Antarctobacter heliothermus: one gene and its partner. Each later gene encodes a partner of the first gene's protein in a complex. Links are inferred from orthologs where the notes say so. Each region holds a gene or a part of one and is shown on either strand. Other genes may lie near its edges.

What was found.
Region 2: the proteins of meaB (region 1) and scpA are in contact, whole or in part, in a crystal structure (PDB 8DPB), measured with the Methylorubrum extorquens proteins. The link is inferred for Antarctobacter heliothermus from one-to-one orthologs. Residues at the interface, in SOR26638.1 of Methylorubrum extorquens: Arg20, Ala21, Ala24, Arg25, Thr28, Ser32, Arg33, Arg34, His37, Thr98, Gly99, Gly100, Ser101, Ile102, Leu103, Lys106, Thr107, Ala110, Ala113, Ile114, Asp115, Arg116, Ala118, Phe119, Ile120, Arg121, Pro122, Pro124; in SOR27001.1 of Methylorubrum extorquens: Glu577, Glu578, Asn579, Asp580, Gly581, Arg582, Arg583, Arg585, His596, Ala604, Ser605, Ala608, Asp609, Gly611, Phe612, Asp613, Val614, Asp615, Ile616, Gly617, Pro618, Leu619, Glu625, Arg628, Gln629, Val631, Glu632, Asn633, Asp634, Glu661.

The regions. Positions count from the first base shown.
Region 1 is NZ_CP022540.1:4,687,606-4,690,754, forward strand. Bases 308-3,141 are described here. They hold meaB (methylmalonyl Co-A mutase-associated GTPase MeaB), read right to left. Parts: upstream 2,298-3,141; coding sequence 1,317-2,297; downstream 308-1,316. Other genes in these bases: ANTHELSMS3_RS22320 (hypothetical protein), read right to left, coding at 333-671; rpmB (50S ribosomal protein L28), read right to left, coding at 788-1,075; hrpB (ATP-dependent helicase HrpB), read left to right, coding at 2,453-3,141. In the rest of the region: ANTHELSMS3_RS22315 (copper chaperone PCu(A)C), read right to left, coding at 1-288; more of hrpB, read left to right, coding at 3,142-3,149. UniProt on the Escherichia coli protein: Binds and hydrolyzes GTP. Likely functions as a G-protein chaperone that assists AdoCbl cofactor delivery to the methylmalonyl-CoA mutase (MCM) ScpA and reactivation of the enzyme during catalysis.
Region 2 is NZ_CP022540.1:4,161,975-4,165,288, reverse strand. What follows is about bases 21-3,019. They hold scpA (methylmalonyl-CoA mutase), read left to right. Parts: upstream 21-450; coding sequence 451-2,589; downstream 2,590-3,019. Other genes in these bases: ANTHELSMS3_RS19740 (MAPEG family protein), read left to right, coding at 2,686-3,019; ANTHELSMS3_RS19750 (hypothetical protein), read left to right, coding at 21-482. In the rest of the region: more of ANTHELSMS3_RS19750, read left to right, coding at 1-20; more of ANTHELSMS3_RS19740, read left to right, coding at 3,020-3,168; ANTHELSMS3_RS19735 (VOC family protein), read left to right, coding at 3,232-3,314. UniProt on the Escherichia coli protein: Catalyzes the interconversion of succinyl-CoA and methylmalonyl-CoA. Could be part of a pathway that converts succinate to propionate.

The DNA of each region.
Region 1 (3,149 bases):
GGTGCCACCGGCGGGCACGGCAAAGCCTTCTTCGACTTCCATCATGCGCATGACGCCCTCGCCCATGTCCTTGTGCGTGTGAAGTTCGACGCGCACTGCGACCTCGGAACTTACGCCGATCAACCGATCATCCTCGGTGCCGGTGTTTTCGATCACCATAAAAGCGGCACCCGCCTTGGCCGTGGGGCCGGAACTGCGCGCATAAGGGTCCGTGATCACGATGTCGGCAAGAACAGGCGTGGCAAGGGCCAGCGCAACTGCGCCGACGAAAAGGGTCTTCAGGGTCATTTTGGTATCCTCGGGTTTCTCTGTCAGATTGTTAAAACACGTTGTCAGAGAAAAACCGGCGGCCCACGGGCGCACGCAGAGATCGAGACCAGCGAACCGCTTAACTGAGGTGGCGCATCCCACAACACCGCTTGCCAGACGACATCGCGCACTCTCGGCGGCAGGGCCTCGCCCGATTCGACAAACAGCGCCAGAGCGGCATCGGGGCAGAGATGCTGTACCTGCATCGGCTGCCCGTGCGCGTCTACCAACACGGTCGACACGGTCAGACCACGGCAGATCACCATCGTGCCCGCCGGCCCCGCCTGACCGCGTGCAAAGGCAGCCGACTGGCTGGTCACGGCCAGAACGACCGCCAGCACAATACCAAAGAGAGATCGCAATCGCTGCTTCATCCGCTCGATATATTGGCATTGTCAGATGTGACCAAAGCGACAAAAGGAAACAGCCCCGCACCGGTTGGTGCGAGGCTGCTTTCACTGTCCATCGCCAGATAGCTTCAGGCGTCGGCCTGTGCTGTCTTGATCTCTTTTTTGACCTTCAGGGCGCGATCCGAAAGCTCGGTATCTTTCGCCTTGGCCAGAAACTTGTCCAGACCACCACGGTGGTCGACCGAGCGCAAAGCATGCGCAGAAATACGCAACTTGACGCCACGGCCCAAAGTCTCGGACTGGAGGGTCACGTCGTTCAGGTTCGGCAGAAAACGGCGCCGGGTCCTGTTGTTGGCGTGGCTCACATTGTTGCCCACCATGGGGCCTTTGCCGGTCAGTTCGCACACACGCGACATCGGTTCGTCCTCATCCACTGGTGGCAAGGCCTCTGCCCCGCCGATCTCATCCGAGCAGGGAGGAGGATCCGCCCTGCAAATATCAAAAGGCGCCGCCCGTTTGCTGGATCGGGGGGCGCCCGGAATCTGGTTCGACGGTGCATATGCAGATGCGCAGGCTTCGTCAAGGGCCTGTTGCGATTCATCAAACACAGACACGCGACTTGGCGGCCCCGGCCCCTCCCGTATTGCGATGCCTCGGTCAGTCCATCTGCAGATGATCGCGCAACAATTCCTCTGCCGCCGCCGTCGGCGTCAGATCACCAGCCTCGACCTGACGTGCCAATGCCGCCATCGCCCCTCTCACGGGCTCACGCGATAGTCGCGCCAACAGCCGCTCCCGCACCTCTGCTTCGAACCAGAATCGCGCTTGTTCCGCGCGCCGGGCCGCAAAATGCCCAGTCTCGCGCCGCCACTTCTCAAGGGACTGCATCTCGTCCCAGGCCTTTGCCAACCCGGTATCCTCCAGCGCCGATACGGTCATCGCCTTGGGAAAGCCCTCTGGGTCCTGCGGACGTTTGCGCAAAAGACGCAGCGCCCCGGCATAGTCGGCGCAGGTCCGCAGCGCCGTCGCCTTCAGATCCCCGTCCGCCTTGTTGACCAGCAGAATGTCGGCCATCTCCATGATGCCACGTTTGACGCCTTGCAATTCATCGCCCCCCGCAGGTGCCAGCAGCAGCAGGAACAGATCCGACATTTCGGCCACCATAGTTTCGGACTGACCAACCCCCACGGTCTCAATCAGCACAACGTCGAATCCCGCAGCCTCGCACAGGTCTGTCGCTTCACGCGTACGCCGCGCCACCCCGCCCAGTTGGGTTTGCGACGGGGACGGCCGGATAAAGGCATTGCGATCCCGCGACAGTCGCTCCATGCGCGTCTTGTCCCCCAGGATCGACCCACCGGACCGGGCGGACGAAGGATCGACCGCCAACACCGCAACCTTCAATCCTTGCCCTGTCAACATCAGGCCAAATGTCTCAATAAAAGTGGACTTGCCAACGCCCGGCGTCCCCGACATCCCCACGCGCAGGGCTTCGCGGCCATGACCTTTCAAACTCTCCAACAAAAGGAGCGCCTGCTCACGGTGATCCGCGCGCCCGCTTTCCACCAGCGTGATCGCCCGGGCTAGCGCCCGCCGTTCGCCCGCAAGGATGCGGGTCTTGAGGTCGTGAATATCCATCTCTGTTTCTTCCCGCGCACATCAGTAAAAGTCCAGACCACGCCGCAGCTTCTTCTGTCCTGAAATATCCCGGGGGAGTCGACCGAAGGGAGACGGGGGCAGCGCCCCTTTGCCATCACTGGCCAAAGGCCCGTCCCATCGGCTAAAGCGGCCCCATGACACGCCTCCCCATCGAAGACGCCCTGCCGGACCTGATAGCCGCCCTGCGCAGCCGAGGTCGCGCCGTCCTGCAGGCGCCGCCTGGTGCCGGCAAGACAACCCGCGTCCCGCTTGCCTTGCTTGACGCGGGCCTGACCAAGGGCCGCATCGTCATGCTGGAACCCCGCCGCCTTGCCGCGCGCGCCGCCGCGCAGCGCCTTTCCGAACAACTGGGCGAATCTCCCGGAGAAACTGTCGGCTACCGAATCCGGGGCGAATCCAACGTATCGAAACGCACCCGCATTGAGGTGGTGACCGAAGGGATCCTGACCCGCATGATCCAGTCCGACCCGGAACTGACCGGGATCGGAGCGGTGCTGTTTGACGAGTTCCACGAACGATCGCTGAATGCCGACTTCGGCCTCGCGCTGTGCCTCGAAATCGCGGACGCCCTGCGCGACGACCTCATCCTCGTCGCCATGTCCGCAACACTGGACGCGCAGCCCGTGGCGGATCTGATGCAGGCCCCAGTAATCACCTCTCAGGGCCGCGCCTTTCCGGTCGAAACCCGGTGGCTGCCGCAGCCCCTGCCAAAACGCACCCGGTTCGACACGGCGCTGGCCGATCTGATTCTTCAGGCGCATCAGGAAACCACAGGCGGCATTCTGGCTTTCCTTCCGGGCGAGGGCGAGATCCGCCGAACCGAGGCGCTGC
Region 2 (3,314 bases), 530 kb from region 1 along the record:
ACCCCGCCACGATCGAGGCGATCAGCCGTGCGGCCCGCAGTTGGCGTGACGTGATCACCGACATCGCCTGCGCCTGTCCCGGCACCGACATTCAGATCACCGCCTATGAGGCGTTTGGTGACCGGCCGGATCTGCTGCTGCGGGTGCTGACCGACCGCCGTACCGTGCCCGTGGCCCGCCCCGGCAGCTTTGTCGAGAACCGCCGCCCGGACGCTGCCGGGTTGCGCGCCGTTCTGGCCGACCGGGGCGCGGCACTGCCCGACACGCCGGAAAACACCCGGTGGAGCCCGTTCAACCCATCACAGGCCACCCGCCTGCGCGAAATCTATGCCGACGATCTCTACTGGCTGCGTGCCGGGGCGGATGGTCTGGCCACACTGACAGAGGACCCGGAGCCCGCGAGACCTAGGCTGAACCTGGCCGCGGCTGCCATGAAGAGAGGAACACCCGATGACGGACCTGCCCGAAAGCTGGCGCGCTGATGCTGAAAAGGAACTGCGCGGTCGCCCGCTGGACGATCTAACCTGGAAAACCCTTGAGGGGATCGAGGTCAAGCCGCTCTATACCGCTGCCGATACAGAGAACCTGCCACACATGGGCGACCTGCCGGGGGCAGAGCCGTTCACCCGTGGGGTCAAGGCAACAATGTACGCCGGGCGGCCATGGACCATCCGTCAGTACGCCGGTTTCTCCACCGCCGAGGATTCAAACGCATTCTACCGCAAGGCGCTGGCCGCCGGGCAGCAGGGCGTCTCTGTCGCCTTCGATCTGGCCACCCACCGCGGATACGACAGTGACCACCCCCGCGTCGTTGGCGACGTGGGCAAGGCCGGTGTCGCCATCGACAGCGTCGAGGACATGAAGATCCTGTTTGATGGCATCCCGCTGGACAAGGTGTCGGTCTCAATGACCATGAACGGCGCGGTGATCCCGGTGCTGGCGAATTTCATCGTCACCGGTGAGGAACAGGGCCACGACAAGTCGATCCTGTCCGGGACCATTCAGAATGACATTCTGAAGGAATTCATGGTCCGCAACACCTATATCTACCCGCCCGCGCCCTCGATGCGGATCATCTCGGACATCATCGAATACACGTCGAACGAGATGCCGAAATTCAACTCGATCTCGATCTCCGGTTACCACATGCAAGAGGCGGGCGCGAACCTTGTGCAGGAACTGGCGTTCACGCTGGCCGACGGCAAGGAATACGTCAAAACCGCCATCGAGGCGGGCATGGATATCGACAAATTCGCCGGTCGGCTGTCGTTCTTCTTTGCTATCGGCAAGAACTTCTTCATGGAGGTGGCTAAGCTGCGCGCCGCGCGGATGCTCTGGCACCGCATCATGACCGACCTTGGCGCACAGAACCCCCGGTCCAAGATGCTGCGCACCCATTGCCAGACCTCTGGCGTGTCCTTGGCCGAGCAGGACCCTTACAACAACGTCATCCGCACCGCGTATGAGGCGATGTCGGCGGTTCTGGGCGGCACGCAGTCGCTGCACACCAACGCGCTGGACGAGGCGATCGCCCTGCCGACCGAATTCAGCGCCCGCATCGCCCGCAACACCCAGCTGATCCTGCAAGAGGAAACCGGCGTCACCAAGGTCGTCGATCCGCTGGCGGGGTCGTATTACGTCGAAAAGCTGACCCATGATCTGGCCGAAGAGGCGTGGAAGCTGATCGAAGAGGTCGACGGCATGGGCGGCATGACCCGCGCCGTGGAATCCGGTATGCCCAAGCTGCGGATCGAGGAAACCGCCGCCCAGCGTCAGGCAGAGATCGACCGGGGCATCGACGTGATTGTGGGTGTGAACAAGTACAAGCTGGACAAGCAGGACGACCTCGACATCCTTGATATCGACAATGCCAAGGTGCGCGAAGGACAGGTGGCCCGGCTCGAGAAGATCCGCGCCACACGGGATGAGGTCGCCTGTCAGGCGGCACTGGACGAATTGACCCGCCGCTGCAAAGCGGGCGGCAATCTGTTGGAGGCCGCTGTCGAGGCGGCGCGCGCGCGGGCATCCGTGGGGGAAATCAGCATGGCAATGGAAAAGGAATTTGGCCGCCACCGGGCCGAGGTCAAGACGCTCGCCGGGGTTTATGGCGCCGCCTATGAGGGTGACGAAGGCTTTGCCGCGATCCAGAAATCGGTCGAGGATTTCGCCGAGGCAGAAGGTCGCCGCCCGCGTATGTTGGTGGTCAAGATGGGGCAGGATGGTCACGATCGGGGGGCCAAGGTGATCGCCACCGCCTTTGCCGACATCGGTTTCGACGTCGACGTGGGGCCGCTGTTCCAAACGCCGGAAGAGGCGGCGCAGGACGCCATCGACAATGACGTTCATGTCATCGGCATTTCGTCTCAGGCGGCGGGTCACAAGACACTGGCCCCGCAACTGGTCAAGGAACTGCAGGCGCAGGGCGCGGGTGAGATTTTGGTGATCTGCGGCGGCGTGATCCCGCAACAGGATTATGAATTCCTGTACAATGCGGGTGTAAAGGCGATTTTCGGCCCCGGCACCAATATCCCCGAGGCCGCGCAGGACATCCTGCGGTTGATCCGCGCCGCCAGCGCCGACGCGGCCTGAGCGGTTTCGGCGCGCGCCCGTGCCGGGCGCGCGCATCGGGGGCTGCGCCCCCGGGATTGGGTATTTGAACAAAGAAGAAGCTGGGGCCGGATACCCATGTCCAAACGCGTGAAGATCCTGATCGGCATGGCACTGGGGGCGCTCTGGGCCGTGCTGGTGATCTGGTTGGGACCGATGTGGAAAGACGTTGGTCTGGCTGCTGCGCTGGGTTTGGCGGGGTTTTGCATCGGTCTGCCCCTGATGGCTGTGATCGGGCGACTGGCGCAGAGGCGCTTTTTTGATGACCGCATCATCGATGGCGCGCCGCTGACCGGCGCGGCAGAGATCGATGGGCGCGTTCTGTCTAACACGGTCGAGCAGGCCTTGCTGGCGGTGTGTATCTGGCCTTTGGCCGGGCTGCTTCTGGGCAGCGGCACAGTCCTGAGCCTCGGGGCTGGGTTTGTGCTGGCGCGGCTGGCGTTCTGGATCGGCTATCACGTCTCACCGCCGCTGCGCGCCTTTGGCTTTGCCGTTACGTTTTATCCCACGGTCCTTGCCGCCCTTCTGGTGCTGCGCGAAGGTGTGCAACCGGCGCTCTGACGCACTGTTCATCGGTCCTCTGTGCGGCTACCTTTCGCGCGGAACACAACGACGGGGCGCATCATGCTGGAACTCGATCATATCGCTGTGCTGGGCGGCACGCTGGCAGAGGCCGTGACCCATGTAGAGGCCGCGCTTGGCCTGCC